2 regions of the Kribbella sp. NPDC004536 genome follow, and region 2 is predicted to be linked to the other one. Evidence: riboswitches for the same ligand, from Rfam matches in the RefSeq annotation. Region 2 holds a riboswitch; the other holds the start of a gene.
The links. Region 2 has a riboswitch for S-adenosylmethionine ahead of thrC (threonine synthase). Riboswitches for the same ligand answer to the same signal wherever they lie in the genome.

Region 1 (7,764 bases), on a different contig from region 2:
GCGATCTCCGCACCGTGGACGGCCGGGTGCCCGATCTCCCGGAAGCCGTGGAGCGCTTCGTCGAGCAGGGCCACCGCATCGTCGAACTCGGCGCGCGCCAGTGCGAGCGACGTACGGGTCATCAGTACATGCCAATGCCCGTGCGGTCCGTCGATGCGTCCGGCGCAGCTGTGCATCGGGGCGAGCTCGGTAGCGATCGCGGCGAGATCACCGGAATACCAGAGTGCGTCGACCCGCCACAGCCGTCCTCGTAGTTCGACGTCTGCACGACCGGTCGATACACCGACCTCGATCATGCGCTGTGCGGTCGCGGCCAGCTCGTCGACGTCGTCGGGACCGCTGGTGGCCAGCTGGCGTGCCGTCAGCGCATCTAGGTCGTCGGGCGCTTCCTGGACAGCCTCTTGGCTAGTTGCCAAGGCCTCAGCCCAGCGGCCAAGGTACGTAGCCGCCTGACTCTGCCGCGCCAGCAGCCGCGCGCTCCTTCGGTGTGCCAGCGCTTCAGTGCACCACTGGTGAATGTCCCCGTCCCAAGTGGACTCTCCGATCGGCTCCAGTGTCAGCGCGGCTTCAGCCAGCACCTCAGGGTCCGGTGAGCTCCGGGCGTACGCAACAGCCACCGTAACGGCCGCGTGAGCTGTCTTGAGCTCACCTGCCCGTACGGCTGCCTTGGCGAGCTTCAGCCGCAACCTCGCGCGTTCAGCGGGCTCCGGGGTCATTGCCACAGCCGCCGACCAATGCTCTACGTCGTCCAGAGCAGCTGCGGCCCGTCGGCACAGGTCTGCGCGGACCACGAGGGGCAGTCCGGCCTCAGCGTCCCGCCGTACCGCCTCGTTGGCGAACCAGGCCTCGCCTCCGTTGTGCGCCAGTACCAGGGTGCCGGCGCGGACCTGTGCGTCGACCGCCGACAGGAACTCGTCGGAGGGCATGGCGAGGAGTTCCTGGAGTACGTCGAGACGTACCCGCTCGCCAACCACCGCGGCCGCGCCCAGCAGGTCGGTAATCACGCTCGCAGTGTGACCGGCGATTGCATAGGTTGTCAGCATGACCTACCCGGAGAGCCGCCGCGACGACGTGGTCGAGACGTTGCACGGGCGCGAGATCGCCGACCCGTACCGCTGGCTGGAAGACCCTGACTCAGCCGACACCCAGGACTGGGTCAACCGGCAGAACGCGTTCACCGAGGCCGAGTTGTCCGGCTACCCGGAGCGGGAGTGGTTCCGGACCACCCTCTCCGCGATCCTGGCGCGCCCGCGGGCCGGCGTACCCGAGAAGAAGGCCGGCTGGTACTTCGTCGGCCGCAACGACGGCACCCGCGCGCAGGACGTGATCTACGTGGCCGAGTCGCTGGACGAGTTGCTGTCCGGCGGCCGCGTGCTGATCGACCCGAACACGCTGTCCGAGGACGGCACGGACTCGCTCGGCACGTTCACGGTCAGCCCCGACGGCAAGTACTTCGCGTACGGCATCAACGAGAGCGGCAGCGACTGGACGACGTTCCGGCTGCTCGACATCGCCACCGGCACGCCGGTCGACGACGTGGTGTCGGAGGCCAAGTTCAGCGAGGCGACGTGGCTCCCGGACAGCTCGGCGTACCTGTACCTGCACTACCCGTCCAGTGGACGCGCCGAGGGCACGGAGACCACCTCTCTGACCGGCGGACGGCTGATGCTGCACCGCGTGGGCACACCGCAGTCCGACGACGAGCTCGTGCTGAGCTTCCCGGGCAAAGACCAGTTCTTCATCACCCCTGAGGTCTCCGACGACGACCGGTACCTCGTCGTGCACATCACCGAGGGCACTGACCCCAGTACGCGGCTCTGGGTCTACCCGATCAGCAGTGACGGGTTCGGCGAGCCGGTGAAGGTCGTCGACGAGTTCGTGGACGAGATCGCGTTCGTACGGATGTCCGGCGACCGCCTGGTACTACGGACCGACCGTGGCGCGCCCCGCGGTCGCGTGGTGCTGTCGGACCTGGCAGGTGAGTTCACGGACCTCATCCCGGAGGCGGAGTCCACGCTGCAGGCCGTACGCGCTACCGCGGACGGCCTGGCCACGTTGACGCTCGTCGACGCCCAGTCCGTGCTGACGCTGTACGCGTTGGACGGGTCCGGTGCGCGCGTCGTCGATGTGCCCGGTGGCGGTGTGGTCGGATTCAACGCAGGGCCGAAGTACGCCGAGCTCTTCATCGGCTTGTCGACAACCACGAACCCCACGCTCTCGTACGTCGTCGCCACCGACTCGGGCGGCGTACGCGCGCTACCGGAACTGGTTCGCGGTACCGGTGGCTTCACGCCGCCGGAGGTGACCGTGACCCGAGTGCACGGCCCCGTGCCGTACTTCCTGATCACGCGGGCCGATCTCGACTTCTCGGCGCCGAGGCCGACGCTCATGTGGGGGTACGGCGGTTTCCGCATCCCGGTCCAGGCCGACTACCGCCCTGGCTGGCCGGCGTGGCTGGCTGCCGGGGGAGTGCTGGTCATCACGAACCTCCGCGGTGGCGGCGAGTACGGCAGCGACTGGCACGACGCAGGGCGACTCAAGAACAAGCAGAACGTCTTCGACGACTTCATCGCGGTCGCAGAGCACCTGAGGGACACCGGTGTGACCACACCGTCGCAGCTGGCGATTCACGGACGTAGCAACGGCGGGCTGCTCGTCGGTGCGGTCATGACGCAACGCCCGGATCTCTTCGCGGTCGCACTGCCCGGCGTGGGCGTACTGGACATGCTGCGGTTCCACCTGTTCACAGTCGGAGCAGCGTGGGCGTCCGACTACGGTCTGCCCGATGACCCCGATCAGTTCGAGGATCTCTTCGCCTACTCGCCACTGCACCGCGTCAGTGACGGTACGGCGTACCCGGCAACTCTTGTGGTCACCGGTGATCACGACGACCGCGTCGTCCCGTTGCACAGCCACAAGTTCATCGCCGCGCTGCAGAACGCCCAGTCCGGTCCGCAGCCCGTCTTGACCCGGGTAGAGGTCAACACCGGCCATGGCTTCGGCAAACCTGCCGCGATGGTCGCGTCGGAATGGGCCGACCTACTGGCGTTCGCTGCTCACCACGTAGGTCTCGTACCTCCTGAGCAGTAGGAGGGCTGAGCTACCAGATGCGCGGAGCGTCGAGGTCGCGGGGATCGTCGGACGGCTGACAGCCGTGCGCGGTCTCCGCGTACTCCGTCCGCGGGCCGGTGGTGGCCAGCGTGCGTACCGCGGCGACGAGCCGGTCCACGTGCTCGCGCGTCGTCCCGAGACCGAGGCTGGCGCGAACGGCCGTACCGTGCTCGTTCCCGGTGCTGAGCAGGTGGCCGACCAAGAGGTGGGCGCAGAACTTGCCGTCGCGGACGCCGATGCCGTACTCGGCGCTCAGCGCCGCGGACACCAGCGTCGAGGTCAGTCCCTGCACCGTGAAGCAGACCGTGCCGACGCGATCCGCGTCCGCGCCGAAGATCGAGTACGTCGTGACGCCGTCGATCTGGGCGAGTCCGGTCCGCAGGCGGGCCAGCAGGCTGCGCTCGTGCTGCTCGATCGCGTCGCGGTGCTTGCTGATCGCGGCGCAGGCGCTGGCCAGCGCGATCGCGCCGATGACGTTGGGGGAGCCGCCTTCGTGCCGCGCCGGACCGGTCGTCCACACCACGGTGTCGCTGGTGACCGCGTGGGTCGCACCGCCGCCGTACAGGTACGGGTCAGCGGCGTCGAGCCAGTCCGAGCGGCCGATCAGCGCGCCGGCGCCGTACGGCGCGTAGAGCTTGTGACCGGACACCGCCACCCAGTCGACATCCAGGAGGGTGATGTCGACCGGGCGGTGCGGCGCGAGCTGCGCGGCGTCCAGGCAGACCCGTGCGCCGTGCGCCTTGGCCACCTTGGCGATCTCTGCGACCGGGAAGATCTCACCGGTCACGTTCGAGGCGCCGGTGACGACGACCAGCCGCGGACCTTCGGGCGCCTGCCGGAGCGCGTCGGCGACGTTCGTGACGGCCTCGGCCGGGCTGGCCGGCGCCGGCAGCCGGACGGTCCGCTCGGCGGCCCAGGGGAGCAGCGCGGCGTGGTGCTCGGACTCGAACACGATCACGGTCGCGTCCGCCGGTACCGCGTGCGCCAGCAGGTTCAGCGCGTCGGTCGTCTGCCGGGTGAAGATCACCTGGTCCGTGGGGCGGGCGCCGACGAACGCGTGGACCTCGGCGCGGGCCCGCTCGTACCACTGGGTGGTGATGCGGGACGCGTAGCCGTTGCCGCGGTGCACCGAGGCGTACGACGGGAGCGCGGCCTCGACGCTGGCCCGGACGGACTCCAGACACGGCGCGCTCGCACCGTGGTCGAAGTTCGCGTAGTCGGTGACCCGGCCGTCGGCGAGCGGGACCAGCAGGTCCGAGCCGACTGTGGCCGGGATGTTGCCGGTGACGTGTCGGGCGACGGTCGGCCGCGCCGTCGTCGCGCCGGCCGGTTCGAGAATGGACAGGATCGACATGCTGCTGCTCCCAGGAAGTCCGCGCTTGCCGAGCGGGGTATCCGCACGGCCTGGTCTTCACCCGGGGCACCCCACCGCGGAGGAGGGTTGCCGGCCAGCGAGCCGGGGCTTGTCGCTGACACTCATGACCTGCCGAGAACGGTAACGAACAGGCCACGGCCCACGCCAGTGCGAATCTCACGATCCGAGATCCTCGAACGAGGAGTGAGACGAGACCGCGCTGGTGTTGGATAGCCCTCGTGACGACCAACGCCGCGGTCTGGACCGCCCCTGATGTCGAGCGGCCCGACGGCTCGCTGACCGCCCCCGAACGTGAACTGCTGCAGGGATATCTCGACTTCTACCGGACCACGCTGCTGTACAAGTGCGCCGGACTGACCGCGGAACAGCTGGCCGCGCGGCCCTCGCCGCCGTCGAACCTCTCGCTGCTCGGCCTGATCCGGCACCTGACCAAGGTCGAGCGGATCTGGTTCCGCATCCACTTCGCCGACGACCCGGCCGAGCCGCTGTTCGCGCCCGAACTGGGGAAGGACGCCGACTTCGAGTTGATCGACCCGGCCGGCGCGCAGGCGGCGTACGACGGTCTGATCGCCGAGTGGAAGCTCTCCGACGACGCGGCCGCGGGGCACTCGCTCGACGACCGGTTCACCTTCAGCGGTACCGAGTCCACGCTCCGGATGATCTACATCCACCTCATCGGCGAGTACGGACGGCACTGCGGCCACGCGGACCTGCTCCGGGAGCAGCTGGACGGCGTGACGGGGGCCTGACCGGTGCCGTTCACGCTCGCCCATCCCGCGGCCGTCCTCCCACTGGTCCGGCGGCCGTTCGTCGCGTCGGCGCTGGTGGCCGGTGCGGTGGCGCCCGACCTGCTGTACGTCGACGTGCTCTACCGGCTCGCGACGCGGTACATCAACGGAAACTTCACGCTGACACTCACCCACTCGTTCATGTCCGCGTTCTGGCTGGATCCGCTGCTGGCGCTGCTACTCGTTGCCGTGTTCAACATCGTGCTGAAGCGGCCGCTGATCGCGCTTGCGCCGCCTCCGCTCGCGGCGCGCCTACCTGCTCGCAAGGGTTTCCCCAACGTCGTCTGGTTGGTCGTGTCCGCTGTCATCGGCTCGCTGACGCACGTCGTGTGGGACTCGTTCACCCACGGCGACGGCTACTTCGTCCGTGAGATTCCGGGGCTCGCCGACGTGAACCGCCCCCTGCAGTACGTCAGCACTGTCGGCGGCTGCCTGGTTCTCGCGGTCTGGCTGTACCACTGGTATCGCCGTACGCCTCCCGCGGTCACTCCTGGTGACAAGGTGCCGGCCTGGGTTCGGTACGTCGTACTGGGCGCGCTGGTCCTCTTCGCCCTCGTCGGTGCAGTCGTGGAAGTAGGCCGGGCGGACGGTGGCCTTGCGGGCGAGACCGCCGTACGGCTGATCCTCTCCGGGCTCGTGTCAGGCGGCCTGGCCGCGCTCGGCTGGTACGTCGTGCTGTGGCACCTGGGACGGCTGCGGCGCAGTCGTGATGCTACGGATGAGCCGGTGTGATCGGCGTGTGACACGTGGGACTCGTGGGGTAATCGGGGTAGCCTGATCAATATGGCGACCCGCACGTCTTCCCCGGCGCGGGCGCAGAAGTCGGCAGCCAAGCGGCCCAGCACGGCCCGTTCGGCTGCTGGTGGACGCTCCCGTCCGTCCGGTGCCCAGAAGCGTGGGCAGAGCTCCAAGCGCGGTGGATCATCCGCCGCGCGGACCAGCACGCCCAAGAACAGCGGACCAGGACCGTTCGCGGCCGCCATGCTCGCGCTCGGCCGTGGGGTGGTGAAAGTCTGGATCGGCATCGCCCATCTGCTCGGCAGCCTGGTGCGGGGGATCGGCCACAGTGCCCGCGACCTGGAGCCGGAGCACCGCCGTGACGGCGCGGGTCTATTCCTGATCGGCCTGGCTGTCGTGGTGGCCGCCGCGATCTGGTGGGATCTGCCCGGCTCGGTCGGCAACGGCGTACGGACCGTGGTGGGCGGCAGCATCGGCATGCTCGGCTGGGCCCTGCCTCTGATGCTGGTCGTGATCGCCGTCCGTACCCTGCGGCACCCGGACCGCAACGGTCCCGCCGGCCGGCAGGTGATCGGGTGGACCGCCGTCTGCCTCGGCGTTCTCGGCCTGATCCACATCGCCAACGGCCTGCCCCGGCCGAACAACCCGGCCGACGGCCCGCTCCGCGACGCCGGCGGCGCCATCGGGTACTTCATCTCGTCGTTCCTGTCCGACCTGCTCACGCAGTACGTCGCCGCTCCGCTGCTGGTGCTGCTGTCGATCTTCGGCGCGCTCGTGATCACGGGCACGCCGGTGTACGCGATCCCGCTCCGGTTCCGCGCGGCCTTCGACGTACTGATGGGCCGGACCGAGCTCCCCGCGGACGCCCCGTCGGTACAGGGCGCGCCGACCGACGACACGGTTCGGCTCACCCGCAAGCAGCGCCGGGCTAAAGCCGAACTCGAGGACGACAACGACCCGGCCATCAGGCCGTACGACTCGCCGGTGCTCGAGGAAGCGCCCAAGCGCGGCCGCAAGACCAAGTCCAAGCCGCTCGTGGACGAGGACGAGCCGTACGACGTCGACGAGGCTGCCGCCGCGCGGTCCTTCGAAGCGCCGGCCGCTGCGCCGGACAAGCCGTCCGCGCCGCCGCCCGAGCCGCCGCCGCACACCCCGCTGCCGCAGCGCGTCGAACAGCTGAGTCTGTCCGGCGACATCACCTACACGCTGCCCGACGGGCAGATGCTGAAGCCCGGCTCGGTGCACAAGGCCCGCACCAAGGCGTCCGACCAGGTCGTCGACCGGCTGACCGAGGTGTTCGAGCAGTTCGGCATCGACGCGCAGGTCACCGGCTACACCCGGGGCCCGACAGTGACCCGGTACGAGGTCGAGCTCGGCTCCGCGGTCAAGGTCGAGAAGGTCACCGCGCTGTCGAAGAACATCGCGTACGCGGTGGCGTCGGCCGACGTACGGATCCTGTCGCCGATCCCGGGCAAGTCCGCGATCGGTATCGAGATCCCGAACACCGACAAGGAGATCGTCAGCCTCGGCGACGTGATCCGTTCGGCGACCGCCCGCAACGACCACCACCCGATGGTGGCGGGCCTGGGCAAGGACGTCGAAGGCGGCTTCGTGGTCGCGAACATGGCGAAGATGCCGCACCTGCTGGTCGCCGGTGCGACCGGTTCGGGCAAGTCGTCGTTCGTCAACTCGCTGATCACCTCGATCCTGATGCGCGCCACGCCCGACGAGGTGCGGATGATCCTGGTCGAC
Region 2 (7,764 bases):
TCCCGTCCCGCCCGGCGCGGAGCGCTGTGAGGCGCGCGGCGACGTACACCGGGGAGTCGAGGCCCTCGGTCTCCGCAGCGCGTTCGAACAGCTCCTGGCCGAACCACTGCAGCTCCTGGTCTGCATGCTCCTTGTTGAACGCGATGAGGTCGTCCAGCGTCCGTGGACCACCCGGAACGCGCGTGGCGAGGTAGCTGGCCAGGTCGACCTTCAGCTCGTGCGAGAGGACCTGCAACTGGTCTTCGTCACCGCCTGGTGTCGGCAGCGACAGATGGTCCACCAGCGTGGCCCCGCACTGGCTGAGCAGTTCCAGCGCTCTCTCGGTCACCTGGTCGAGGCCCTTGGAGTAGCCCCACAGCGGACCCCGCGGTACGCCGATCCGTACGTTGCTGAGGTCCGTGCCACGGCAGGCGTCGGTGTAGTCGGTCTGCCCGCCCGTGAGGACCGAGAGCAGTGCCGCGGTCTGTTCGACCGTCTTCGTCATCGGTCCGGCGGTGTCCTGCGAGTGCGAGATCGGGACGATGCCCTGCTGCGGGACGAGGCCGACGGTGGGCTTCAGGCCGACCACACCGTTCAGCGCGGCGGGGCAGACGATCGAGCCGTTGGTCTCGGTGCCGATCGCGTACTCGGACAGGCCGGCGGCGACCGCCGCGCCGGAGCCGGAGGAGGAGCCGCCGGGCGAGCGGTTCAGCGCGTACGGGTTCCGGGTCAGGCCGCCGTACGCGCTCCAGCCGGACGAGGAGGACGCGCCGCGGAAGTTCGCCCACTCGCTGAGGTTGGTCTTGCCGAGAACGATGCAGCCGGCCTCGCGCAGGCGGCGTACCAGCGGCGCGTCCTGCGGCGGTGGGGGCTGGTCGGCGAGCGCGAGCGACCCGGCCGTGGTCGGCAGGTCGGCGGTGTCGATGTTGTCCTTGACCAGCACCGGCACGCCGTGCAGCGGGCCGCGGACCCGTCCTTCGGCACGCTCCGTGTCGAGCCGGGCGGCGTCGGTGAGCGCGGCGGGGTTCGGCGTGCAGACGGCGTTGACCAACCGGTCGACATCCCCGATCCGCCCCTGCAGCCCCTCGACCAGCGCCACAGCATTGAATTCCTTCCCCACCCCACCACCCCGGTCAGAGTCGGTTGAGCTCACGCTCAAGATCCTGCCAGAGTTGTGAAGGTCGGGCGTGGTGGCCGCGCGCCTACTGCGCGGCACTCGGCACGGCACCTCGCCGCACCGAGCACCTGCTCGCGACGGCGCGCGGCCACCACACCCGACCTAGTGTCCGGTTGCCTTGTCAGCGACACGCTTCGTGTCGGTCGTCGGTGAATGACATTGCTGTTGTTCAACACGTACAGTGGCAGGCGGACGGACGATCACCGACCGCACAGGAGTCAGCAGCAGATGGACAGCGCCAACGCCAGCTCTCCCGGCCCCGCCGAAGCTGCGCCGCCGGTCGTCGCGGGGCTTTCCGAGCGGGACGGGCAGATTCTCGCCTTCGAGCGGCACTGGTGGAAGTACGCCGGCGCCAAGGAGCAGGCGATCCGCGACCAGTTCCAGATGTCCGCGACCCGGTACTACCAGGTCCTGAACGCGCTCATCGACCGGCCCGAGGCCCTCGCGCACGACCCGTTGCTGGTCAAGCGCCTGCGCCGCCTCCGCGCCGCCCGCCAGCGCGCCCGCTCCGCACGCCGCCTGGGCATCGAGGTCTGACACATGTCCCGCCGCCTCAGGGCGTGCTTCGCTGCCCCACGTCCGCGGGGTGAACGAGGACAGGTCCTGTCGTCCCTGGTCGCCGTCGGCGCGGTCGTGGCGATCGTGGCCGGGCTGCTCGTCCTGTTCGGCACTCGTGGCCACGACAGCAAGGCCGACGAGAAGCCGGCCGCGTCCGGTACGCCTTCGCATGGACCGTCGACCGCGGTGGCCAGCATCCCGCGGCCGTCCGCGAAGCCTTCTGAGAAGCCTTCGGAGAAACCGCCGGTGACCTCGGCCACCGTGCCGCCTACTACGGCACCGTCGACGACTCAGCCGACGCAGCCCACCCAGCCGCCGGCGACCACGACTCAGCCGACGCACGCGGTGACGATTCCCGCCGAGGAGCGGCCGGCCATCGAGGTGTACAACAACACCCCGCGCAAGGGCCTGGCCGACTCGGTCGCGATCCGCGCCCGGCAGGCCGGCTGGACCGTGTCCGGCTCGCCCGACAACTGGCACGGCAAGGTCGCCGAGAGCACCGTGTACTACCCGCCCGGGATGCTCGACGCCGCCAACCAGCTCGCCCACGACCTCGGCGTCGGCCGGACCAAGGGCGCGCTGGACAACATGAAGAAGGACCGCCTGACGGTGATTCTGACCTCGGACTACGCAGGATGAACGCTCCGGTCATCAAGACCGAGGCCGGCCACGAGGGCTGGGACGCGATCGTCTCGGACCCCGCGTCCGCGGTGATCTCGTCGGACTTCGACGGCGTACTGTCCCCGCTGGTCGAGGACCCGGCCCGGTCCCGCCCGATCGAGGGCGCGCTGGACGCGCTCGCCCGGCTGGCGAAGTCGGTGAACCAGGTCGCGATCGTCACCGGCCGGCCCGCACTGGTCGCCACCGAACTCACCGGCGTCAGCGGCCACCCTGGCCTCGGGCGGCTCGTCGTACTCGGGCACTACGGGCTGGAGCGGTGGGACGCGGCGACCGGCAAGGTGACCAGCGAACCGGTTCCGCCCGGCGTCGCGACCGCCCGGGACCGGTTGCCCGGTCTGCTCCGCGAGGCCGGCGTACCGGACGCGTTCGTCGAGGACAAGGACAGCTCGCTGGCGGTACACACCCGCCGGCTGGACGACCCGGCCGGCGCGTTCGAGCGGCTCCGCGGCCCGTTGACCGCGCTCGCCGCGGAGACCGAGCTGCGGCTGGAACCCGGCAATCTCGTCCTTGAACTCCGTCCGCCCGGTATCGACAAGGGCGTCGCGATCCGCGGCCTGCTCGCGTCGACCGGCGCGCGGTCGATCCTGTACGCCGGCGACGACCTGGGAGACCTGGCCGCGTTCCGCGCCATCGAGGCGGAACGGGCCGCCGGGCTGAGCGCCGTACTGCTCGCGACCCGGTCCTCGAACGCGACCGAGCTGATCGACGCCGCGGACATCGTGGTCGACGACCCGAGCGGCGTGGTGACCGTCCTCACGGCCCTTTCGGACGCGATCGCAGCACGCTGAACGCCTGCGTCACGGTCTTGCCGATCGGCTGGATCGGACGCTCGACGTACCCACCGTCCTTCAGACTCGCCAGCCGCTCGAACGGGTTCCGCGACGCCGGGTCCCCGGTCAGCAGGAACGAGATCACCACGCCGACGACGTACAACGGCAGCATCGGCAACCCGACCAGGCAGAAGTACTGCCACGAATGCCGCTCCTCGTGCCGCACCAGCGCCGCGTCGTCGAAGTACTCCCGGCCGTTCTTGCTCAGAATCACGTTCCCGACCGTGAACGCCCCCGCCACCGGAAACCCCAGCTTGTACCCGTTCGCAAACCACAACCCCCGAGGCCCCCGACTGAACTCCGCCCGCCCAACCACCCCGACCAAGACCCCCGCAACCGTGGACAAATTAAGAAAGTTCCCCACAACCTTCACCCACTGCCAGCCGGTCATGGGCATCAGTATGAGGTTCTGTCGGTGGGGTGGGTAAGACTTGGTGGGTGAGTTCGGTGGTGCGGGTTTGGCGGGCTGGGCGGGTGGTGGATCCGCATTCGGTGATCGGTGGGTTGCGGAAGGGGCCCGGGGATCCGGCGTATGTGTTCGATGCGGGGCGGCGGACCGTGTGGCGGGCGACGCGGACTCCGGACGGGCCGGTGTTGCTGCGGTTGACGCCGTACGCCGGGGCCGTCGAGGCGGAGGCGTGGGGGCCGGGGGCCGAGTGGGCGCTGGACGGCGTACCGGAGCTGCTCGGGGAGCGGGACAGCTGGGACGGGTTCGAGCCGCTGCCGGAGCACCGGGTGCTGGTGGACGCGGCGCGGCGGTTCCCGCACCTCCGGGTGCCGCGGTCGCGGGCTGTGTTCGAGGCGATGGCGGCGGCGGGGATCGAGCAGGTGGTGACCGGCAAGGAGGCGTTCCGCGCGTGGCGGCTGCTGCTGCGTGAGTACGGCGAACCCGCGCCGGGGCCCGGGCAGCAGGGGGGTCGGGCGATGATGGTGCCGCCGTCGCCGGAGGAGTGGCGGCTGATCCCGTCGTGGCAGTTCCTGCTGGCCGGTGTCGAGAACCGGCGCTCGCGGGTCGTGCTGACGGCGGCCGCCCGGGCGTCGGCGTTGGAGCGGACGCTCGAGCTGACCGACGGCGCGGAGGTCGAGCGACGGCTGCGGTCACTGCCCGGTGTCGGCGTGTGGACGGCGGCCGAGGTACGCCAGCGGGCGCACGGTGACGCGGACGCGTTCTCGTTCGCGGACTACCACGTGTCCCGGAACGTCTCGTACGCGCTGATCGGCGAAGAACTCGACGACGACGGCTGCGCCGAACTGATCGAGCCGTACCGCGGCCACCGCTTCCGCGTCCAGCGCCTGATCGAACTCGCCGGCATCGGCCACCCCCGCTTCGGCCCCCGCAAATCCCTCCCCACCCACACCCCCGGCGCCACCCACCGCCTGTAGCCACACCACCCGCACGTCCGCGGGTGTGCGGACGTCCAGGCCATCACAATCGCCGCGGACGGCGCAGCGCCCGCTCGGCGACCCCTCGCGGATCGGATTGTGATGGCCTGGGGGTTCGGGCCGACCCCGTGAGACCTCGCGTCTCGGATGGTGGGATCACAAGACACAATATGGACCCGATTGGGTAATCTCGGGGCAGCTCATCCAGAGGGACTGAGGGAAACGGCCCGTTGACGTCCCGGCAACCCTCCCCGTGGAGCCCCCGTCCGGGGCAATCTCCGCGAGGGAACGGTGCCAAATCCGTCCCGCGCCGAGATCCGGCCCCCGGGGAAGATGAGAGGGGAACCTCACTCATGAGCCAGACCGCCACCCACACGATCCGTGAAGGTGCCTTCGGCAACGGTACGCACCTGAGCTGTCGCGCCTGTGGGGCGAAGTCGCCGCTCGGCCCGTTCTACGCCTGTATGGAGTGCTTCGGTCCGCTGGAGGTCGGGTACGAGTACCCGACGATCACCCGCGAGCAGATCGAGGCCGGCCCGAAGAACATCTGGCGGTACCAGCCGCTGCTCCCCGTCCCCGTCGACGTGGCGAGCTTCCCGAACACCGAGCCCGGCTACACCCGGCTCGTCGACGCGCAGAACCTGGCCCGCGAGCTCGGCCTGCGCAAACTCTGGGTGAAGGACGACTCCGGCAACCCGACGCACTCGTTCAAGGACCGGGTGGTGGCGTCCGCGCTGAGCGCGACCCGCGAACTCGGCATGAAGGTCTTCGCCTGCCCCTCCACCGGCAACCTGGCCAACGCGGTCGCCGCGGCCGCCGCCCGGGCCGGTATCCGCTCGGTCGTGTTCATTCCCCACGACCTCGAGCGCCCGAAGGTGATCACCACCGCCGTGTACGGCGGGACCCTGGTCGCCGTCGAGGGCAACTACGACGACGTCAACAAGCTGGCCTCCGAGATCGCCGGTGAGGAGGAGGGCTGGGCGTTCGTCAACGTCAACGTCCGGCCGTACTACTCCGAGGGCTCGAAGACGCTCGCGTTCGAGATCGCCGAGCAGCTCGGCTGGCGGCTGCCGGAGCAGATCGTCGTACCGGTCGCGTCCGGGTCGCAGCTGACCAAGATCGACAAGGGCTTCACCGAGCTGGGCAAGCTCGGGCTGGTCGACGCGACCGACTACAAGGTGTACGGCGCGCAGGCGACCGGCTGCTCGCCGGTGGCGCAGGCGTTCCGCGACGGGCACGACGTGGTGAAGCCGGTGAAGCCGGACACCATCGCGAAGTCGCTCGCGATCGGCAACCCGGCCGACGGGCCGTACGTGCTGGACGTGGCCCGCCGTACCAACGGCGCCATCGAGGACGTGTCCGACGAAGAGGTCGTCGAGGGCATCCAGCTGCTGGCGCGCACCGAGGGCATCTTCGCCGAGACCGCCGGTGGCGTGACGGTGGCGACGCTGAAGAAGCTGATCGCGACCGGGCAGCTCGACCCCGAGGCCGAGACCGTGATCATCAACTCCGGCGACGGGCTGAAGACACTCGACGCCGTGGCCGACCGGGTCGGCCCCAAGGTGACCATCCCCGCGTCGTACGACGCCTTCGTGAAGGCAGGCCTGCAGTGAGTGTGAGCGTCCGCGTCCCGACCATCCTGCGGCCCTACACCCAGGGAGTCTCCGAGGTGTCCGCCGAGGGTACGACCCTGACCGAGGTCCTCGACTCGCTCGACGCGTCGTACCCAGGCATCAAGGGCCGCGTCCTCGACGACTCGGGCGAACTACGCCGCTTCGTGAACGTGTACGTCGACGACGACGACGTCCGCTTCGCCGACGGCCTCCAAACCACCATCAAGGACGGCGGCCAGGTCTCCATCATCCCGGCCGTCGCCGGCGGCTGATTAAGCTGCTGCGGTGCGTGCCGTAGTCGTTTCGCAGTACGGAGTTGTGCCCGAGGTCCGGGAGGTGCCGGAGCCTGTCGTGGCGGACGGCTCGGTGGTCTTGAAGGTCGAGGCCACCGGGCTGTGTCGTAGTGACTGGCATGGGTGGATGGGGCATGACTCGGACATCGCGTTGCCGCATGTGCCTGGGCATGAGCTTGCCGGGACGATTGCGGCGGTCGGTGCTGGGGTGTCCGGGTGGGAGGTCGGAGATCGGGTCACCACCCCGTTCGTCTGCGCGTGCGGGAAGTGTGAGCAGTGCCTGGAGGGGAACCAGCAGGTCTGCCCGAACCAGTTGCAGCCCGGGTTCAACTACTGGGGTTCGTTCGCGGAGTACGTCGCCGTGCCGTACGCCGAGGAGAACCTGGTACGGCTGCCCGACGAGATGGACTTCGCCACCGCCGCAGGCCTCGGCTGCCGCTTCGCCACCTCCTTCCGCGCCGTCCACCAGGTCGGCCAAGTACGTGCGGGTGAACGGGTCGCCGTCTTCGGCTGCGGTGGAGTCGGCCTGTCCGCGGTCATGATTGCCTCAGCACTGCGCGCCGAGGTCATCGCGATCGACACCAACCCGGACGCCCTCGCGCTGGCGCGAACCTACGGCGCCACCGACACGCTCCAGGCCCCGGTGCAGGACTTGAGCGGTGTGCACGTGACCATCGACGCGCTCGGCTCCGGTGAGATCGTGCAGCAGGCCCTACGGGCGCTCCGGCCGCGGGGACGGCATGTGCAGGTGGGGTTGCTGCCGGGCGGGGTGAATCTCGACGTGGGACGGTTGATCGGGCAGGAGCTGTCCTGGCTGGGCAGCCACGGCATGCCCGCGCACGCCTACCCCGAGATGCTCGAACTAGTTGCCACCGGCAACCTCAACCCCCACCAGCTGATCACCCGCAGCATCACCCTGGAAGAAACTCCAACAGCCCTCGCAGCACTCTCGAACGGCACCCCGGCCGGCGTCACGGTCATCGTGCCGTGACGTCCGATCGCTAGGCCCCCGTCAGCGCCGGTCTTTGCGGAGCATTTTCCTCGCCTGGTGCGGATTTGTTTCCGCAAACGCAGGGCGTCACCCGGCTGGTGCAGCTGAACGTGGCTTCGACGCCGTACCCTTTGGAATCGAGGAGGTGCAGCTCCGGGTACAGCCGCGGAAACGTGACAGTCAGAGGCGGATCAGGTAGACCGTGGGTGGGCGGCCGGTGCGGCCGTGTTGTTGGGTGCCGGTGGGGGCGGCGAGGCCG

Region 1: it holds a riboswitch for S-adenosylmethionine, as region 2 does, so the genes downstream of both, ACFYRU_RS24925 (aminotransferase class V-fold PLP-dependent enzyme) here and thrC (threonine synthase) in region 2, are expected to answer to the same signal.

What each region holds. Positions count from the first base shown of each region.
Region 1 is NZ_JBIALY010000002.1:2,113,557-2,121,320, reverse strand. Features, by position in the region: gene ACFYRU_RS24935 (LuxR C-terminal-related transcriptional regulator) at 1-1,004, opposite strand, end outside; gene ACFYRU_RS24930 (prolyl oligopeptidase family protein) at 1,042-3,090, shown strand; gene ACFYRU_RS24925 (aminotransferase class V-fold PLP-dependent enzyme) at 3,101-4,465, opposite strand; SAM riboswitch class IV at 4,482-4,595, opposite strand; gene ACFYRU_RS24920 (DinB family protein) at 4,705-5,235, shown strand; gene ACFYRU_RS24915 (DUF4184 family protein) at 5,239-6,006, shown strand; gene ACFYRU_RS24910 (DNA translocase FtsK 4TM domain-containing protein) at 6,256-7,764, shown strand, end outside.
Region 2 is NZ_JBIALY010000003.1:182,986-190,749, forward strand. Features, by position in the region: gene ACFYRU_RS26045 (amidase) at 1-1,099, opposite strand, end outside; gene ACFYRU_RS26050 (DUF3263 domain-containing protein) at 1,385-1,693, shown strand; gene ACFYRU_RS26055 (LytR C-terminal domain-containing protein) at 1,697-2,353, shown strand; gene otsB (trehalose-phosphatase) at 2,350-3,183, shown strand; gene ACFYRU_RS26065 (hypothetical protein) at 3,149-3,439, opposite strand; gene ACFYRU_RS26070 (DNA-3-methyladenine glycosylase family protein) at 3,664-4,608, shown strand; SAM riboswitch class I at 4,806-4,948, shown strand; gene thrC (threonine synthase) at 4,962-6,221, shown strand; gene ACFYRU_RS26080 (ubiquitin-like small modifier protein 1) at 6,218-6,493, shown strand; gene ACFYRU_RS26085 (zinc-dependent alcohol dehydrogenase family protein) at 6,507-7,505, shown strand; gene ACFYRU_RS26090 (hypothetical protein) at 7,686-7,764, opposite strand, start outside.